4 regions of the Devosia yakushimensis genome follow, and region 1 is predicted to be linked to each of the others. Evidence: riboswitches for the same ligand, from Rfam matches in the RefSeq annotation. Region 1 holds a riboswitch; each other region holds the start of a gene.

Region 1 (4,921 bases):
GCCGTCGCGGTCAATACGGGCTTCGCTGGTGGGGATAGGCGCAGGCTTGGCGGCGTCGGAGGACCAATCGAGAGACATTTTGGGATTCCTTGAATTTTGGAGATGTGTTGACCGGAGGGCGATCTCTCCACCCCGTCATCACGGGGCTTGTCCCGGTGATCCATGTTCAGCGTATGCGGAGCGGTGGATTGCCCGGACGAGCCGGGCAATGACGGTGCGAGGAGATGAGTGCTGGTCACATCGGTCGGCGATGCGTGGTCTTACTGGCAGGCTTCGCAGTCAGGATCGTCGATCAGGCAAGCCGGGCCATCCAACGCCGGCATCACCAGTGCAGTCCGCACCGGGGCCGCTTCGACAACCGGGGCCGCCGCGACCGGCGCGCTCACCGCCACAGCATTGAGCTTGCCATCCGTGCCCTTGAGTGTCGATTTCTCGACATGGGTCGCCGAGCGCGAGCGCAGGTAATAGGTCGTCTTGAGCCCCGCCTTCCATGCCGAGCGATAGAGTTGATCCAGCGCCTTGCCCGAGGGGTTCGCGAGATAGAGGTTCAGCGATTGCGACTGGTCGATCCACTTCTGCCGGCGCGAGGCGGCATCGATCAGCCAGCGCGCATCCATTTCGAAGGCCGTCGCATAGATCGCCTTGAGATCGTCCGGCACCCGGTCGATCTGCCCCACCGAACCGTCGAAATATTTGAGGTCCGAGATCATCACCTCGTCCCACAGGCCCCGCGCCTTGAGATCGCGAACAAGCTGCGCATTCACCACGGTGAAATCGCCAGACATGTTCGATTTCACATAGAGGTTCTGATAGCCCGGCTCGATCGACTGGCTGACGCCGCAAATGTTGGAAATTGTTGCCGTTGGGGCGATGGCCATGGTGTTGGAATTGCGCATGCCCACGGTCTTGACGCGAGCCCGCAGCGTCTCCCAATCAAGCCGCTGGCTGCGGTCGATATTGATCTCGCTGCGCGTCTTGGCCAGCAATTCCTGGCTATCGATCGGCAATACGCCCTGGCTCCACAGTGAGCCCTGGAACGACGCATAAGCGCCGCGCTCTTCGGCCAGATCGGTCGAGGCCGAAATGGCGAAATAGCTGATGGCCTCCATAGAGATGTCGGCAAAATCGACGGCCGCATCCGAGGCATAGGCAATGCCCTGGGCCTGCAGTGCATCGGCAAAGCCCATCAGCCCCAGCCCTACCGGACGATGCCGCAGATTGGATTTCCGCGCCTCGGGGATGGTGTAGAAGTTGATATCCACCACATTGTCCAGCATGCGCATGGCGACATCGACTGTGCGCTTGAGCCGCACCAGATCGAGCTCATTCGGCCCGATATGAGCAAGCAGGTTGATCGAGCCGAGATTGCAAACCGCAACCTCGTCCTTGTTCGTATTGAGCGTGATTTCGGTGCAGAGATTGGACGAATGCACCACGCCGACATGCTGTTGCGGCGAGCGGATATTGCAGGGGTCCTTGAAGGTGATCCAGGGATGCCCCGTCTCGAACAGCATGGTCAGCATCTTGCGCCACAGATCGAGCGCCTTGACCGTACGATGCACCTTGAGCCCACCCGCGGCTGCCTTGGCTTCATAAGCCTCATAGGCCGTCTTGAAAGCCGGGCCATAAAGGTCGTGCAGGTCCGGCGCCTCATCGGGCGAGAACAGTGTCCAGTCGCCGCCTGCCTCGACGCGCTCCATGAACAGATCCGGCACCCAATTGGCCGTGTTCATGTCATGCGTGCGGCGGCGGTCGTCGCCGGTATTCTTGCGCAGGTCGAGGAATTCCTCGATGTCGACATGCCAGGTTTCAAGATACGCGCAGACTGCGCCCTTGCGCTTGCCGCCCTGATTGACGGCAATAGCGGTGTCATTGGCGACCTTGAGGAAGGGCACGACGCCCTGACTCTCGCCATTGGTGCCCTTGATGTGAGCGCCCAAGCCCCGCACGGGCGTCCAGTCATTGCCCAACCCGCCAGAATATTTGGCGAGCAGTGCATTGTCCTTCACCGCCTTGAAGATGCCGTCGAGGTCGTCGGCGACGGTGGTCAGGAAGCAGGACGATAGCTGCGGCCGCAGCGTGCCCGAATTGAACAGGGTCGGCGTCGAGGCCATGAAGTCGAAGCTCGACAGCAGGTCGTAAAACTCGATAGCCCGCGCCTCGCGGTCGATCTCGCGCACCGCCAGCCCCATGGCGACCCGCATGAAAAAGGCCTGCGGCAGCTCGAACACATTGCGCTGGACGTGCAAAAAGTAGCGGTCGTACAGCGTCTGTAGCCCCAGATACTGGAACTGGGTATCCCGCTCCGGCTTGATCGCGGCGGCGATGCGCTTGATATCGAAGCGCTGTAGTTCGGGGTCGATCAGCTCGGCGGCAATGCCCGTGCTCAGATAGTCCGGGAAATAGTCGGCATAACGCGTCGCCATATCGGCCTGCGTTGCCTGTTCGGGCCGCCCCGACACGTAGCTCAGGGCCTCGCGCCGCAGCTTATCGAGCAGCAGGCGGGCCGAGACATAGGCATAGTTCGGTTCGGTTTCGACCAGCGTGCGGGCAGCCAGGATCGGCGCCAGCGCCAGCTCGTCGAGGGAAATGCCGTCGTAGAGATTGCGGCGGGTTTCTTCCAGAATCGTTGCTGACGCAGTCCCTTCCAGGCCATCGCAAGCCTCGGCGATCACCGTCGCCAGCCGTGCCTCGTCCAACGGGACAAGAGCACCATCTGTCAACTTCATCCGCAACACGGCGGTTACCGTTTCAGGCACCTTTGCCGCGCCGCGGGCCCGGGCATGCTCTTCGCGATAAAGCACATAGGCTCGGGCCACCTTCTGGTGTTCGCCGCGCATCAGGGCCAGTTCCACCTGGTCCTGCACGTCTTCGATGTGGAAGACGCGGCCGTCCTTGGCGCGGCGGGTCAGGGCGGCGAAGACTTCGGCGGTGAGGCCTTCGACGATTTCATGTACGCGGCGCGAGGCGGCCGCCTTGTTGCCTTCGACAGCGAGGAAGGCCCTGGTCAGCGCCACGGCGATCTTGGATTGATCGAACGGCACGGTGCCGCCATTACGTTTGATGAGCGAATAGCCCGGCTCGGCGGTGGCGTGACCGGGCGCAGAAAAGGCCGGTGGCGCAAGGGTTTCGGAGCGGAGAAGCGTTTCAGTCTGTGACATTGGACCCCCATAGTCCTTAGCTGGATGGCGGGGGCGAATGGGCGCGCGCGGGTTCCGGATGTGCCGGCAAAGCTCCGCTGGCGACCAACCGGGACACCCCGCCCGTGGACGTTCTAACCTGTCGCGGCAGGTATCTGGCTGGCGTGCCAGGGCACGCTTTCACAGTTGCGGGGGCAGCGCCGGACTGGGGCCCAAGGCCCGCACCGGCTTCCCTATTATCACACGTCCTTGCGACCCGCGTGACCACGACACACCATATGTTGTGTTCCTCATCGTGATTCACGTCAAGGGCTTGTTTGGCGAGCTAATGCTAGCAGACTGTTAACATTGGGCTGGCATTTGGGCTGCTCCCGTGTAGCTTTTCGGCATGGCCAGCGAAAAACTCCAGACCTACCGCCGGAAACGCGATTTCTCCAAGACCACAGAGCCGGTCGGCGCGGGCAACGAGACCGGCAATCGATTTGTCGTGCACAAGCATTCGGCGTCCTCCGACCATTACGACCTGCGGCTCGAACTCGATGGCGTGCTCAAAAGCTGGGCGGTGCCCAAGGGCCCGTCGCTGAACCCGGCCGACAAGCGGCTGGCAGCGGCGACGGAAGACCATCCGCTCGACTATTTCGATTTCGAGGGCGTGATCCCCGAGGGTGAATATGGCGGCGGGCCCATGATCGTCTGGGATTGGGGTGTCTGGGCGCCGATGGGCGATCCGCATGCCGATCTGGAAAAGGGTAGTTTCAAGTTTCGCCTGGCTGGGGAGAAGCTCAATGGCGGCTGGATGCTGACCCGGCTCAAGGGCAAGCCCGAGGACAAGGGCCGGGACAATTGGCTGCTGTTCAAGGAACGCGACCCGGCAATGGATACCGAGGTCGATATTCTCAAGGAACGACCGGAAAGCGTCAAAAGCGGCCGGCGCATCGAGGAGCTGGTTGCGCCCCCTGCCCCCGTTAAACGGGTCAAAATCATGCCGGGCAAGGCAGCCGGGGCGATCAAGGGGCCGATGCCCGACAAGGTCGACCTGCAATTGGCCACGGCCGCCGAGGCACCGCCGAAGGATGCCAGCGGCTGGCTGCATGAGATCAAGTTCGACGGCTACCGGACATTGGCGTTCATCGAGGCCGGCAAGACACGGCTGATCACCCGCGGTGGCCTTGATTGGACCCGCCGCTATGGCGACCTGCCCGAGGCCTTTGCGGCGCTCGATTGCAAACAGGCGGTTATCGACGGCGAAATCGTCGTGCTGGATGACGATGGGATCAGCCGCTTCGGCAAGCTGCAGGATGCGCTTGCCGAAGGGGCCAGCCACAAGCTGGTCTTTTATGCCTTCGACCTGCTCTATCTCGACGGTTGGGACCTGCGCGGCGTCGAACTCACCAAGCGCAAGACGCTACTGGCGCAGCTCCTGGCGGGGCATATCAATGCTCGCTCTGCCCTGCATTACAGCGATCATATGGAGGGCGATGCCGGCCCGCTTTACGGCCTGGCATCGGAGAAGGGTCTTGAGGGTATCGTCGCCAAGCGCGCCAAGGGCACCTATCAAGGGGGCCGTTCCCCGGGGTGGCTCAAGGTCAAGGCGCTCAAGACGGGCGATTTCGTCATCGCCGGCTACACCGATTCCGAAGATGCAGGCGGCATTGGCGCTCTGGGCCTGGCCGAATGGGTCGATGGCGAATTGCATTATCGCGGCAAGGTCGGCACGGGGTTTGACGCGAGCACCATGCGTGCGCTGCTCAAGCGGCTCGCGCCCATGCGCATTGCCGACA
Region 2 (4,921 bases), 1.2 Mb from region 1:
GCCAATCGCTCCAGTGGAGCGATTGGAGGTAAGAAGGCCATGAGAGCTATGCTCGAATGGCAGCTGGGTGGGGGTGCTGCGTTCGGAAGACAGCGCCAAAATCACCCCTTGACGCCCTTCTTTACGTTATAGCATAACATCGCCACAAGCGTAATAACATTACATATTGCTTCGTCTCTCCCGTTCAAGAGGTCTTCCTCCAAATGAAACGTCTCGCCCCCTTCGCCCTGCTGTCCGCCCTGTTTCTGACCACCACCGCCTATGCGGCGCCCAATGTCGTGGCCTCGATCAAGCCGGTGCATTCCCTGGTCGCGGCGGTCATGGCCGGCGTTGGCGAGCCGACGCTGATCGTAAAGGGTGCAGCTTCCCCCCATACCTATGCCCTGCGCCCTTCTGACGCCCGCGCGCTCGAATCTGCCGATATCGTCTTCTGGACCGGCCATGGCATGGAACTCTTCCTGGCCGATGCCCTCGATACCCTGGCCCCCAATGCCGAAATCGTCGAGCTCGCCGAAGCGCCGGGCATTACCCTCCTGCCGGTGCGCGAAGGCGGCGCCTTCGAGCCCCATTCCCATGAAGGGGAGGGGGAAGATCACGACCATGACCATGAAGGCCACGATCACGATCATGAACATGACGCCGGTGACATGCATTTCTGGCTCGACCCGGAAAATGCCAAGCTGATGGTCACCGAGATCGCCGCCACGCTCGCCAAGGCCGATCCCGAAAACGCCGCCGCCTACCAGGCCAATGCCGCCACCGAAATCGTCGCTCTCGACGCCCTGGAAACCGAGATCGCTGCCGATCTGGCCCCCGTGCGCGACAAGCCCTTCATCGTCTTCCACGATGCCTATCAGTATTTCGAGGCCCGTTTCGGGCTTAGCCTGGCCGGCTCCATCACCGTCACGCCCGATGTCATGCCCGGCGCCGCGCGCATCGGCGAACTCAAGGCCAAGGTCGCCGAACTGGGCGCCACCTGCGTCTTTGCCGAGCCCAATTTCGAGCCCACCATCATCAAGGCCATCACTGAAGGCAGTTCAGCAAAATCGGGCGTCCTCGACCCCGAAGGCGGCGCTCTGACCGAAGGCGCGGACCTCTACCCAACCCTGCTGCGCGGCCTTGCCACCTCACTGGTCGACTGCTTGAAATAGGGGGATACCCCCCTCCTAACCTCCCCCTGATAGGGGGAGGGACCGCCTTGGTTAGAACTAGATTCCCACCCCAAGAGTGGAGAGATCCCTCCCCCTATCAGGGGGAGGCCAGGAGGGGGTACCCCGATGCCCGAACCCTATTTGATCGGCCCCTTGAAAATAAAAAACGCCCCCAGCGCGATCATTCCAAACCCGATCCCATGGTTCAGCGTCAGCTTCTCGCCGAAATAGAATACGGTGAACACCGCGAACACCGAGAGCGAGATCACTTCCTGAATGGTCTTGAGTTCGGACGGGCTATAGACCGCTTCCCCGATCCGATTGGCCGGCACCGCCAGCCAATATTCGAAAAACGCGATCCCCCAGCTGATCATCACCGCCATCCACAGCGCCGATGTCGGCCATTTCAAATGCCCATACCAGGCAAAGGTCATGAAGATATTGGACGCCAGCAGCAGCCCGATCGGAGCAAGGGTGGCAAAGTTGAAGCCCAAGGCTTCCTCCTGAAAACAGAACAGCCCGCACTTCTATCACCGCCACAGCACGTTTGAACCCTCTGGAGGTCGTGCCTCTACCGCAAATGCTTGGTCGGCTGCTCCAGCCCGAAAATATCGTCGGTCAGGCTATCGATCCGCTCCCGGATCAGGCCCTGCGCATCATAAAGCCCGCGGTTGTAGAAATAGGCGCCCATCTTGTCGACGAAGAACATCATCAGCATCTCAGCCGGAATGGCGCCGATCTGCTGGTCCAGCTCCTCGCGGAAATAATCCTGGATTTCGCCCACGATGGCCTTGGTTTCCTCGCGGCTGAATTTGATCGGCTTCATCTTTTCCTCCGAAATGTCTTGGGCAAAAGCTCTACCGCGAGTCGCTCCCCGCGCTGTCCGCCAAATTAGGCGCCGGCGGCCCATCCCCGCCTTGACCCCGATGCCCATTTCCCAGCAAGCGCGTTGCGGTCGGCCCGATTTAGTGGCAAACCAGTCCCCGTGTTGGTTCCCCGCGTCCGTTGTGGCAAGGGGATCAAAAGGGAACACGGTGCGACGTACCCATCAGGGCGCAAAACCGTGGCTGCCCCCGCAACTGTAAGCGGTGCATTCCCCTCTCATGCCACTGGCGAAAGCCGGGAAGGCGAGGGGAGTGGCTATCACTGCGAGCCAGGAGACCTGCCGGCACCTTGGAATGTCCAAGTATGAGCCGGGCGAAGAGCCCAATCTATTCCGCGCACGGAGGGTGCCGCCATGAATACTACGACCAATACCAATACTGCCGTTTCGAGCGGCCTCTCGTCTCTCTCGCTGTCCCAGCGGCTTGTTGCTGGCGCCCTGGCGCTGCTGCTGGGCTTGACCCTGCTGGTGGGCACCGGCTTTGCCGGCGATTACCGCCTGCACAATGGCGCCCACGACACCCGCCACGCCATGGGCTTCCCCTGCCACTGAGGTGGTAGTCAAAGAGAGAACCGAAAAATGATCCGCAATCTGTTCGCCGCTGCGCTTTTCGCAGCGCTGGCCGCTGGCCTATTGACCGCCGCCATCCAGCATTTCCGCGTCACCCCGCTGATCCTCCACGCCGAAACCTTCGAGGGCGAAGGCGGCCACAGCCACGCCGAAGGCACCGCCGAACACAGCCACGATGACGCCGCCGCCACCACCGAGGCCGAGCCCGAGGAATGGGCCCCGCAGGACGGCTTCGAGCGCACTGCCTATACGACCCTTGCCACGGTCCTCGCCGCTGCCGGGTTTGCCCTGGTCATCGGCGCGGTTTCCATGTTCGCCAATATCCCCATTACCTTTGCCAATGGCCTGCTCTGGGGCGCTGCCGGCTTCATCGCCTTCTCGCTCGCCCCCGCCTATGGCCTGGCGCCCGAACTGCCCGGCATGCCCGCCGCCGAGGTTTTTCCGCGCCAGCTCTGGTGGGCCGGCACGGCCCTGGCCACCGGCGGCGCCTTGCTGCTGCTCGCCAAGACCCGCGCCAGCTGGGCCATTGCCCTGGCCGTGGCGCTGATCGTTATTCCCCACATTATCGGCGCACCCGTCGCTCCCGATGAGCCCAGTGCCGTTCCTGCCCATCTCGCTACCGAATTTGCCGCCGTCACGCTAGGCACCTCGGCGGTGTTCTGGGCGCTGCTCGGCGCCATTTTCGGCCGCCTCAACGACCTCTTCGCCGCCCGTTCCGCCACCACCCCTTTGGGAGCCACCGCATGACCGAAAAGATCCCCACCACCGTCATCACTGGCTTTCTCGGCGCCGGTAAAACCACGCTTGTCCGGCACCTGCTGGCCCATGCGCCCAAGGGCAAACGCATCGCGCTGATCATCAATGAATTTGGCGATCTGGGCGTCGACAAGGACATCCTGGCCGGCTGCGGCGACGAAACCTGCCGCGAAGAAGATATGGTCGAACTCTCCAATGGCTGCATCTGCTGCACCGTGGCCGATGAATTCATCCCCACCATGCAGGCGCTGCTGGCGCGCCCGGAAAAGTTCGATCACATCATCATCGAAACCTCCGGCCTGGCTTTGCCCCAGCCCCTGATCCGCGCTTTCAACTGGCCCGAGATCAAGGCCCAGGTCACCGTCGATGGCGTGGTCACCGTGGCCGATGCCGCCGCTCTCGCCGAAGGCCGCTTCGCCGCCGATGAAGCGGCCATTAATCGCCTGCGCGAAGCCGATGAAATGCTCGATCACGAAACGCCCCTGGGCGAGCTTTTCGAAGATCAGCTTTCGGCCGCCGACATGGTCGTCATCAACAAGACCGACCTGGTCGATGCCGCGACGCTTGCCAATGTCGAAGCCAATCTGCGTGCCGAAATGCGCCCCGGCACGGGCCTCATCCGCGCCCATAACGGCCATGTCGATATCGCGGCCCTGCTCGGCCTTGGCCTCGGTTCGGAAGCCGATATCGCCAATCGCCCCAGCCATCACGAGCTGGAGCATGGTGGCGAGACCCACGAGCATGACGATTTCGACAGCTTCTCGTTGCGCCTGCCCGCCATCACCGGCAAGGATGAGCTGCTTGCCACCATTGAGGCCACCATCCGCGAGCATGACGTGCTCCGCCTCAAGGGCTTTGCCGCCGTTCCGGGCGCTGCCGCGCGCCTCGCCATCCAGGCAGTCGGTCCTCGCGTCACCGCCTATTTCGACCGCCCCTGGAAAGATGGTGAAGCCCGCGAGACCGCCCTCGTCGTCATCGGCGAAAGCCCCCTCGACCACGCCGCGATCACCAAAAGCCTTGAGCGCGCCATGGCCGCCGCGGCCTGATAAGGTTCGCACCTCCCGTTTCGGCTTCCCCTGGGCGGTCGAAACGGGATCAAAACCGGAGGACCGAACGTGACGGCGCCCGCAGACAGCAAGACCACGCCAACAGGCAAGGACACGCCGCGGCAAGCGGTGGCTCGTTTCGCTTTCACTGTGCTCTTTGGCCCGCTGATCGGCACGCTCGGCGTCATCGCGGCATTGATGCTTCCGGCCATGTTCTCCGACCCCCCATCCTTGCGCCAGCTGGCCGAAATCCTGATCTTCGGCTGGATGATCGGCGTCATTCCCGCCGCGCTGGCCGCCCTGATCATGGTTCCGCTGACACCGTACCGACAGGGTCTGGGCCTCACCATCGTGCTGACCCTGCTCGCTGGAGCGCTGGCCAGCCTCGCCGGCATAGTCGTCTACACTACATTGACGCAGTCACCGTCTTTGCTGGTCACCCTGCTGGCGCTGGCCATCCCCGCCGGCGCCGTCAGTCTCACGCTTTCCACCCTGGTATTCGACCGCGTCGTGTG
Region 3 (4,921 bases), 910 kb from region 1:
GCAGACCGTCTTCGCCCGCCACCAGCTCGACCTCGTCGCCCTGCTCTGCTCGTCGGAGGAAGACCCCGATGCCTATCTGCAGCGCGTCGTCGCCCGCGGCTTTGCCGATGCCCTCATCATCTCGGCCACCAAGCGCCACGATCACCGCATCGACTACCTGGCCGAACAGGGCATCCCCTTCATCGCCCTGGGCCGCAGCCTCACCGATGCCGGCCATCCCTGGCTCGATCTGGATTTCGAAGGCATGGCCGAAGCCGGCGCGACCCGTCTCATCGAAAAAGGCCATCGCCGCATCGGCGTCTTTGCCCCGATCGACGATACCAATCTGGGCTTCGTCTTCGTCGACAGCTACCGCAAGACGCTTGAGCGCCACGGCATCGCCTACGATCCCGATCTGGTCTTCCGCACTTATCCCAATGAGCGCGGCGGCCACCAGATTGCCCGCGCCATCGCTGCCATGCCGCAGGACAAGCGCCCCACCGGCTTTGTGCTGATCAACGAGAAGCTTTCCGTTGGCCTTTATGGCGGCCTGCACGAAGCGGGCCTGGCACCCGGGCGGGACATCGCCATTATCGGCCGCGACAGCACCCACGCCCACTACCTCATGCCCAAGCTCACCTGCTTCTCGCTGTCGCTGCGCGATCTCGGCATCGCCCTGGCCGAGGCCCTGCTCGCCACCATGCCCGCCTATGCTGCCCAGTATCCGCTGGGCGTCGTCCGCAAGGTCGTGCCCATGGAACTGGTGGAAGGCGACAGCGACAATGCCCTCCCCCTTTGACACGAGCCCCGACCCTGCTATGAGGCTGCCAAGGGCCTATAGCTCAATGGTTAGAGCCGACCGCTCATAACGGTCTGGTTCCAGGTTCGAGTCCTGGTGGGCCCACCATTTCCCTCGCCGACGCCACCGTTGATACCCGCCAAACTTATGCGGGCCTTATACCGGCGCGGCACAATCCCTATCGAGCGCTTATGCGGCCCTGGCCCATGCTGCCGGCTCCAAACTATGGAGTCCGTCATGTCTCGCTATCCCTGGTATCCAGAACTCTATCGCGCCCATATGAGCAGCGAACGGTCACACGCCATGTCCGGGCGCGCGGCCTGGATACTGGCTGGCCTGGCCGTTCTGGTTGCCGCCGCCTACGCCATTTTGTTCATCTCGCTTATTTTGGCCTGAGGAAACGCAGCCATGTCCCAGGCCCATTCTCTCAAGCCATATGACACCTTCGCCCGCCTGCGCTGGGCTAACCGCGCCGACGCAGAAGCCCTTTCCGCCCTTTCGGGTTCGGCGCGCGGCGGGGACTTTGCCGTCGAGAACCCCGACCAATGGCAACAGGTGCTGGACACCGCCAATCTCCGCGTATTGGTGGCGGTGGAATGCCAGATCCTCGTCGGTGCCTGCATCATGCGACACCATCCAAGCGCCGCTCTCGCCCGCCTCAGCTGGCTTGCCGTGACCCCGGCGGCACGCGGCCGCGGCATCGGCCGGCTGCTGCTGGAAACGACCATCGACAATGCCCGCGCCGAAGGCGCCGCAACGCTACAGACCGATACGCCCGACAGCGGCTCGGTGGCCGAACATCTGTTTGCGACCGCCGGCTTTGCCACCAACATGCACAAGACCGGGCTCAGCATCAGTCTCTGGAACGATCATCGCGCCCTCTCCTATTGCGACATCCCCCTGCCCGAGCATCCTCCGGTCAGCGCGGCCATGGCGCCGGCAGTGGCCTTGCTGACGGCGATGGGCGCCCTTGATCGCAGCTTGCTCATGACGCATCGCGCCGAGAAAGTGCTTGCCTTCGAAATCGGCGAGGGCGGCGACGAGCTGGCCAATATGGTGCTGGCCGCCGTGCGGCGCGGCTATTTCGTCCATCTCGATGCACCAATGGACATGCCCGAGCGGCTGGTCCCCGACTATGCCGAGCGCATTGTGACCGACGATGGCCCCCTCAATCCGGAGCGGCTGGTGGGCCGTCTCTCGCGCGGGCATCTGGCCGTGCTGTATCTGCAGTTTCCGCGGCTGAACGCCGATGCACCCTGCTGGTATCTGGTCAATGGCTTTGATGGCTATCTCTTCCGTATCGCCAATGTCTCGGCGCCGGCAAACCCAATCGAGGCCGTGACCGCCAGCGAAATGCGCGTGGCCATCCAGACCTCCAGCCGCGGCAAGGGATTTATCCTGGCCAAGGTGCTGTGATGACAAGGAAGTCGCACCCTTCTCCCGCCGAGCGCGCCCAGGATCGTGGCGCGCTCATGACCATGGCCATCGTCTGCGTGCCCGCCATCGTGGCCGCTATCGTCATCACGCTGCTGCAAGGCGGCTGACCATCATATAAAGATTTCTTTATATCCTTGTTGACAGCACGCGCAGAGGGCGGCATGTTTATGCTGCCCATGGTCTCCGCAAGGGGATAACAGGGAATCCGGTGCGGCCTCGCCAAGTCCGGAGCTGCCCCCGCAACTGTAGGCGGTGACGGATGTTCAGAATGCCACTGGCCCAGGGCTGGGAAGGCGAACATCCGGCAAGACCCGCGAGCCAGGAGACCTACCTTGGGATTGAATGCTCGCAACATGCCGGTCGGGCGGACCGGTCGAGGAATTGCCATGACGCCTAGCCAGACGACCACCACCGCAAGCCAGTTAGGGTTCCGAATGCGTCGCTCCTGACGCTCGCAACGCTACGTCCCTGATTTCGTAACCGCCCGACCATGGCCGCCACACGCGGCCGGTGGGCCATCACGCTTGCATCGGTATCATTATGACCAAATCAGCCAATCTCGGCTTCCCCCGCATCGGCGCCCACCGCGAACTCAAAAAGGCGCTCGAAGCCTATTGGAAAGGCGAGACAACGGCCGCCGCGCTCCTCGCCACCGGCACAGAACTCCGCGCCCGCCACTGGCAGCTCCAGCAGCAGGCCGGGATCGACATCATCCCCTCCAACGACTTCTCCTTCTACGATCACGTGCTTGATACCACCGCCATGCTCGGGGCAATTCCCCCGCGCTTTGCCGGGATCGAAGACCCATTGGCTCGCTATTTTGCCATGGCACGCGGCACGGCCGATGCCCCGGCCATGGAGATGACCAAGTGGTTCGACACCAATTACCACTACATCGTCCCCGAACTGCATGAGGGCCAGAATTTCCGCCTCTCGACCAGCAAGGTTCTGGACGAATATCGCGAGGCCAAGGCGCTCGGCATCGACACGCGGCCGGTTCTGGTGGGCCCCGTAACCTGGCTGAGCCTCGGCAAGGCCAAGCAGGACGGGTTCGATCCCTTGACCCTGCTCGATGCGGTCCTGCCGGTCTATGCCGAACTCCTCGCCGCCCTCAAGGCGGAAGGGGCCGGCTGGGTCCAGATCGATGAGCCGATCCTGGCGCTCGACCTCACCGAGGCCCAGCGTGCCGCCCTGCGGCAGGCCTATCACGCGCTCCACGCATCGGCACCCAGCATCATGCTGACCACCTATTTCGGCGCCCTGCTCGACAATACCGCGCTGGCCGTCGACTTGCCGGTCGCTGGCCTCCATGTCGACCTCGTCCGGGCACCCGAACAGCTCGTTCCGCTGCTGAAGGTCCTCCCGGCCGACAAAGTGCTCTCCATCGGCCTCATCGATGGCCGCAATATCTGGCGGGCCGATCTCGACCGCCAATTGGCCCTGGCCACCAGGGCCTGGGACAGCGTCGGCCCCGACCGCCTCGTCATCGCCCCCTCCTGCTCGCTGCTGCACAGCCCGGTCGATCTCGATGGCGAAACCGAGCTGGACGACGAATTGCGCTCCTGGCTGGCCTTCGCCCGCCAGAAGCTGTCCGAAATTGCAGCGCTGACATTGGGCATCCAGCGAGGCCGCGGCGCAGCCCGCGATGCCTTCGACGCAAGCGCCGCCGCCATCCGCTCGCATCGTCAATCGCCCCGCATCCATCAGCCCGAGGTCAAGGCCCGTACCCGAACCTCTATTGACCTGAACCGCGGCAACGCCTTCCCCACCAGGCGAACGGCCCAGCGCCAGCGTTTCAACCTGCCGGCCTTCCCCACCACCACGATCGGCTCCTTCCCGCAAACCGCCGCCATCCGCGAGCAGCGTGCCGCCTTCAAAAAAGCCCGCATTGCCGAGGCCGATTACGAGACCTTCCTCGAAGCCGAAACCGAAAAGGCCATCCGCATCCAGGAACGCATCGGCCTCGATGTGCTGGTCCATGGCGAGTTCGAGCGAAATGATATGGTCGAGTATTTCGGCGAGCAGCTCGATGGCTTCGCCTTCACCAGAAATGGCTGGGTCCAGTCCTATGGCTCGCGCTTCGTCAAACCGCCGGTGATCTATGGCGATGTGTCCCGCCCTGCCCCGATGACCGTGCGTTGGTCGGCCTATGCCGCCTCGCTCACCGACCGCCCCATGAAGGGCATGCTCACCGGCCCGGTGACCATCCTGCAATGGAGTTTTGTCCGCGTCGACCAGCCTCGCGCGGAGACCTGCCGCCAGATCGCACTCGCCATCCGCGACGAAGTGCTCGATCTGGAAGCGGCAGGCATCGGCATGATCCAGATCGACGAGCCGGCCCTGCGAGAGGGCCTGCCCCTGCGTCGGCGCGATTGGGAAGCCTATCTCCGCTGGGCGGTCGATTGCTTCCGCATCACCGCCTCCGGCGTCGCCGACCAGACCCAGATCCACACCCATATGTGCTATGCCGAGTTCAACGACATCATGCCCGCCATTGCCGAAATGGATGCCGATGTCATCTCCATCGAAACCTCCCGCTCGGACATGGAACTGCTCCGCGCCTTCCTCGACTTCCGCTACCCCAATGAAATCGGTCCGGGCGTCTGGGACATCCATTCCCCGCGCGTACCGGGACAGGACGAGATGGAACTGCTCCTGCGCAAGGCCGCCGAGGGCATTGCCGCCGATCAGCTTTGGGTCAATCCC
Region 4 (4,921 bases), 1.6 Mb from region 1:
TAGCCGTGGGGCGAAAACCGCGATGCCATCTCGAAGGCGGCGATGGGGCCGGTGGCATCGAGAAGCTGGAAACCGGGATGAATGACGATACCGATCCGGCGGCGCATGGCAGTATTTGCTCGATTTATGTCATTTCAGACAGGATCGCGCAGGATTATTGTTGCGTCAACGGCCATCGCATCGGGAGGATGGAGCATGAAACGCGTTGTCATCACCGTCGTCATAATCGCGCTGGCCCTGGGGCTTGGCGGGTTCGGCATCTGGGTGGGCAATCTGCCGCCCGGCTCGACGGCCGCTCCCATGCCGGTGCCCGCTACCGAAACCGCCGCGACACTCCAGGCCCTGGCGCCCCGCAACGAGCGGCCGGTCATCGCCATTATCGGCCTCAACGACGCGACCGAGACCACCGATTACCTGATGCCTGCCGGCATATTGCGCCGCGCCGATATTGCCGATGTGCAGCTCCTGGCCACCGAGGAGGGGCCGGTCAGCCTTTATCCGGCGCTCAGCGTCCTGCCCGACGCCACCATTGCCGCTTTCGACGCCGCCCATCCGCAGGGGGCCGATTATGTCATCGTGCCGGCCATGAGCCGGGATGATGATCCGGCCGTCATGGCCTGGCTGCGCGAGCAGGCGGATAAGGGCAGTACGATCATCAGCGTCTGTGCCGGCGCCAAGGTGGCCGCCGCTGCCGGACTACTCGAGGGCCGGCGCGGCACGACGCACTGGTTCTACCTCAAGGAGCTGCTGGGCGAGCATCCGGGCATCCATTACGTCGCCGACCGGCGCTTTGTGGTCGATGGCCGCATTGCCAGCACCACCGGCATCAGCGCTTCCATCCCCATGGCGCTCACCCTGATCGAGGCGATCGCCGGCCGCGCCAGGGCTGAGCAAGTGGCGGATGAAATCGGGGTGGGCCAATGGGACGCCAGCCATGACAGCAGCGCTTTCCGCCTCACCCGGCCCTTCGTTACCGCCGTCATGGGCAATGTGCTGGCCTTCTGGCAGCGCGAGGAGATCGATCTGGCGCTGACGCCCGATTTCGATGCCGTGTCGCTGGCGCTGGTCGCCGATGCCTGGTCGCGCACCTATCGCTCCCGCGCCCTGACCAGTGCCCCGGATGCCGAGCCAATCGCCGACCGCGACGGCATCCGCATCCTGCCCGACCGCATCGGGGCGGCGGGCGCCGCCATCGCCCCACCGGGCCTCACCAAACCCGCCGCAGCGCTCGATGCGACATTGGCCGAAATCGCCGGCCGCTATGGCGGGCCCACGGCCAATGTGGTGGCCATGCAGCTCGAATATCCGGCCAAGGCACTTTGATTGATGCGCCTGGTCCATAAGCGCATGCGAAAAATGGCGGCTAATCTCCGGGCCGGGCGGGCGCTATAACAGGTCTTTGTCAGCGGCGGAGAGCCGCCAAGGAGCCTGGTCATGAAGATTACCCGCGCGGGCGCGACGCCATCCAATAAAGGACCGGCCGATTGGTTTACCGGAGCCGTGCGCATCGATCCGCTCTTCCAAACCGAGCCAGGCCGCACCCAGGGCGCCTCGGTCACCTTCGAGCCCGGCGCGCGAACGGCATGGCATACCCATCCGCTCGGGCAGACGCTGATCGTCACCGCCGGCGCGGGCTGGGTGCAGCGCGAGGGCGGACCGGTCGAGGACATTACGCCGGGCGATGTCGTCTGGTTCGAGCCCGGCGAAAAGCACTGGCATGGCGCCCGCGCCACAACCGGCATGAGCCATATCGCCATCCAGGAAGCGCTCGATGGCAAGGTGGTGGAATGGCTGGAACAGGTCGCCGACGAGGACTATCGGGGAAACTGAAGCCTCTTGCGCCGCCCGGCCCCTTGGCGCCCTTGCCCTCGCCTCGTCGCCGTGCCATTGAGAGGACAGCTTTGGTTCCGCCAATGATGCGCGGATTAAAAGGGAACACGGTGCGGATTACCCATCAGGGGCCAATACCGTGGCTGCCCTCGCAACTGTAAGCGGCAAGCCTTTCGCAGACACGCCACTGGATCGAACCGATCCGGGAAGGCAGCGAAAGACATCCGAGCCGCGAGCCAGGAGACCTGCCCAAGCGCAAGACCATGAAGCTGGGCGAGGTGTCCCGGCAGGGGGCAGGGAATGAACACGCCACAATACCGGGCGGGAGTACAGGTCTTTGCATCCTCGCATGAGGATCAAAGGCTCGATGCATCCTGATTTTACTCAATATTTTGCGCCGCTAGGGGTGCTGGACCTGACATCACCCACGGTGTCATCCCGGCGAAGGCCGGAATCCATGTCCGCATCTATCCCCGACCACCGGGGCAGGTGGATGGTCCGCAGCATGGATCCCGGCCTTCGCCGGGATGACACCGCGCATCTAAACACCCCCAGAGCAAACGCTTTGGCCACACCGGCCTCCACCCAACCATGAGAGTGGATATTGCCGGGTTCACCCGCGGCGCCAAGGCGCTTGATCATCAGGCCGTGCTGGGCTTTTGCGCGCGCATGGACCGATTGGGCTATGATGGTATCTGGTTCAACGAGTTCCACTTCCAGCAGCCGCCCGATCCCTATCCCTCGACGCTCCTGCTGGCCGCGAGCATTTTTGCGCGCACCGAACGCCTGCGGGTCGGCACCTCCATCGTGGTCCTGCCGCTCTATCATCCCTTCCTGCTCGCCGAGCAGGTGGCGCAGCTCCATTTCCAGAGCGGCGGCCGGTTCGATTTCGGCATCGGGCGGGGCACGTTTCCCACCACCTTGCAGGCACTGGGCATTGAGCCGGCGCATTCGCGCGCATTGTTCGAGCAATCCTTCGCGCTGATGCAGGCAGCCTGGCATGGCGCCACGCTGGCGCCGGCCGATGGCATCTGGCCCGCCTCGGATCATGCGGTGGGACCGCTGCTGGCGCCGGGCGAGCGGATACCGGTCTATGTGGCGGGCTCGACGCCGGAAACCATGGCGCTCTGCGTCACCCATGGCCTGCCCTTGCTCTTGAGCCTTGAGCCCTCCGAAGTCCGGCAATTGGGCGTTTATGATGCCCTCACGGGCAATGTTTCCGGCCGCTATCCCGCCGATTTCTCGATTTCGCGCTATGTCACCATTGCGGCGGATAGAGCCGCTGCGCTGGAGGCCGTCGATGGCCTGCTGCCCCGGCTCTATGACCGCCGCCTTCGCTATGCCAAGGCGCAGAACCGGCCGCTCGAGACCATCAGGCCCATTGATCGCGACGCCTTTCTCAACCAGCAGATGATCTCAGGCAGTCCCCAGGATTGCTTCGAGCAACTCACCGCCCTGCGGCAGGCCACCGGCATCGACAGCATCAGGCTGATCTTCAATTGCAATGGCGAGATTGCCGACGACGAGGCCGAGGCCATGGCGAGCCTGTTCGGCCGCGAGGTTCTGCCCGCGCTGCAAGCCCTTCCCGAGATTTCATTCCAACCCGAGGCCGTTTCATGACTCTGCATGGTTTTTCCCGCTCCATCTTTTTGTCCGGTGTCGCCGCGCTGGCGCTGGCAATGCCTGTCCTGGCCCAGGATGGGCTCTATCCGCTGACCGATGACAATTGCGGGGTCTCTACGGTCTATGACGCGGCGCCGCAGCGCGCGGTGACGCTTTCCAACAATGCCACCGAATTGATGCTGGCCCTTGGCCTCGAAGAGCAGATGGCCGGCACGTCCTACATGGCCAATCTCACCATCAGTCCCGCCTATGCCCAGGCCTATGCTGGTATTCCGATCCTCTCCCCGCTGGTCGCCACCACCGAGCAGCTGATCGATGCCGAGGCCGATTTCGTCTATGCCGGCTATCCCGATGGCTTCAGCGAATCCCGCCATACCCGCGACCAATTGCACGATCTGGGCATGAAGACGCGGCTCAATGTGGAGGGCTGCAATCTGGGCGCCTTCGGCTTCCCGCAGCTGTTTGACGAAATCCGCTCCGTGGCCGGCATTTTCGGCGTGGCTGACCGGGGCGAGGTGCTGATCGACGCTCTCTCTGTCCGTCTCGATGCGGTCCGGATCGCCTTGGGCGATGCCCCGTCCATTCCGGTCTTTATCTATAATGGCGGAGACAGCGCGCCCAATGCCGTGCTGGGCAATACGCTGCTGTCACAGGCCGTGGCCGCGGCGGGTGGCGAGAATATCTTTGCCGATGTGGCCAATCGCTATGGCGCGGTGAGCTGGGAACAGGTGGCCGAGCGCGAGCCCGAATATATCGTGGTCTTCTATTCCGGTACGGCCGGGGGCCAGGCGGTCGCCGATCCCGACAAGGAACTGGGGCAGGCCCGCATCGATATTCTCAAGGCCACGCCCGCCATTGCCAATGTGCCGGCTGTGCTCAATGACCGCTTTATCCTGGTCAATTCGGTGCAGGGCCAGCCCGGTCCCAGCACGGTGGATGCCGTCGAAAGCATGGCCCGGGCCTTCCACCCGGAAGCCTTTGGCCAATAGGCGAACCATGATGCACCACCGCTCAGACATGGTCGCAAGCCCAAACCAGAGCAGGTTGCTGGGCGTGCTGCGCTCCACCCGGGCCGAGCATGAGGGCGCGGTCGTGCCCGCTCCCTCTGTCCCGGAGGAGCGGCGCTCGCTGCTGTCCTATGGCCTTGCCATGGTGCTGCTGGCATGTCTGTTGCTCGTGCTTATGCTGGCCGGCTTGATGCTTGGTTCGGTCCAGGTGCCGGCTCAGACCGCGCTCGGCGTCATCGTCAATGCCGTGGCGGGCACCGAGATTGTTCCCGCCACCTGGCGCGGCGTCTATGAAACCATCATCATCGAAACACGGGTGCCGCGCGTGATCCTCGCCGCCGTGGTGGGGGCGACCCTGGCGGCAACCGGCATGACCATCCAGGCCATTGTCCGCAATCCCCTGGCCGGTCCCAGCATTCTGGGCGTGTCCTCGGGCGCGGCCACCGGGGCGGTGATCGTCA

What was found. A riboswitch is a leader RNA that binds a small molecule or an ion and turns the genes downstream of it on or off. The one in region 1 is predicted to bind cobalamin.
Region 2: linked by a shared signal. The riboswitch ahead of QQL79_RS13875 (CbtB domain-containing protein) and the one ahead of QQL79_RS08165 (ribonucleoside-diphosphate reductase subunit alpha) in region 1 are both predicted to bind cobalamin.
Region 3: linked by a shared signal. The riboswitch ahead of metE (5-methyltetrahydropteroyltriglutamate--homocysteine S-methyltransferase) and the one ahead of QQL79_RS08165 (ribonucleoside-diphosphate reductase subunit alpha) in region 1 are both predicted to bind cobalamin.
Region 4: linked by a shared signal. The riboswitch ahead of QQL79_RS00290 (LLM class flavin-dependent oxidoreductase) and the one ahead of QQL79_RS08165 (ribonucleoside-diphosphate reductase subunit alpha) in region 1 are both predicted to bind cobalamin.

What each region holds. Positions count from the first base shown of each region.
Region 1 is NZ_BSNG01000001.1:1,667,087-1,672,007, forward strand. Features, by position in the region: gene QQL79_RS08160 (ribonucleotide-diphosphate reductase subunit beta) at 1-78, opposite strand, end outside; gene QQL79_RS08165 (ribonucleoside-diphosphate reductase subunit alpha) at 261-3,161, opposite strand; cobalamin riboswitch at 3,270-3,424, opposite strand; gene ligD (DNA ligase D) at 3,529-4,921, shown strand, end outside.
Region 2 is NZ_BSNG01000001.1:2,861,302-2,866,222, reverse strand. Features, by position in the region: gene znuA (zinc ABC transporter substrate-binding protein ZnuA) at 204-1,151, shown strand; gene QQL79_RS13885 (DMT family protein) at 1,289-1,645, opposite strand; gene QQL79_RS13880 (DUF2164 domain-containing protein) at 1,723-1,977, opposite strand; cobalamin riboswitch at 2,124-2,335, shown strand; gene QQL79_RS13875 (CbtB domain-containing protein) at 2,389-2,586, shown strand; gene QQL79_RS13870 (CbtA family protein) at 2,614-3,351, shown strand; gene cobW (cobalamin biosynthesis protein CobW) at 3,348-4,406, shown strand; gene QQL79_RS13860 (hypothetical protein) at 4,476-4,921, shown strand, end outside.
Region 3 is NZ_BSNG01000001.1:757,007-761,927, reverse strand. Features, by position in the region: gene QQL79_RS03620 (LacI family DNA-binding transcriptional regulator) at 1-778, shown strand, start outside; tRNA gene QQL79_RS03615 (tRNA-Ile) at 811-886, shown strand; gene QQL79_RS03610 (hypothetical protein) at 1,016-1,174, shown strand; gene QQL79_RS03605 (GNAT family N-acetyltransferase) at 1,187-2,194, shown strand; gene QQL79_RS03600 (hypothetical protein) at 2,194-2,322, shown strand; cobalamin riboswitch at 2,376-2,564, shown strand; gene metE (5-methyltetrahydropteroyltriglutamate--homocysteine S-methyltransferase) at 2,756-4,921, shown strand, end outside.
Region 4 is NZ_BSNG01000001.1:64,386-69,306, forward strand. Features, by position in the region: gene QQL79_RS00275 (GlxA family transcriptional regulator) at 1-107, opposite strand, end outside; gene QQL79_RS00280 (DJ-1/PfpI family protein) at 196-1,323, shown strand; gene QQL79_RS00285 ((R)-mandelonitrile lyase) at 1,435-1,830, shown strand; cobalamin riboswitch at 1,886-2,097, shown strand; gene QQL79_RS00290 (LLM class flavin-dependent oxidoreductase) at 2,422-3,450, shown strand; gene QQL79_RS00295 (ABC transporter substrate-binding protein) at 3,447-4,442, shown strand; gene QQL79_RS00300 (FecCD family ABC transporter permease) at 4,507-4,921, shown strand, end outside.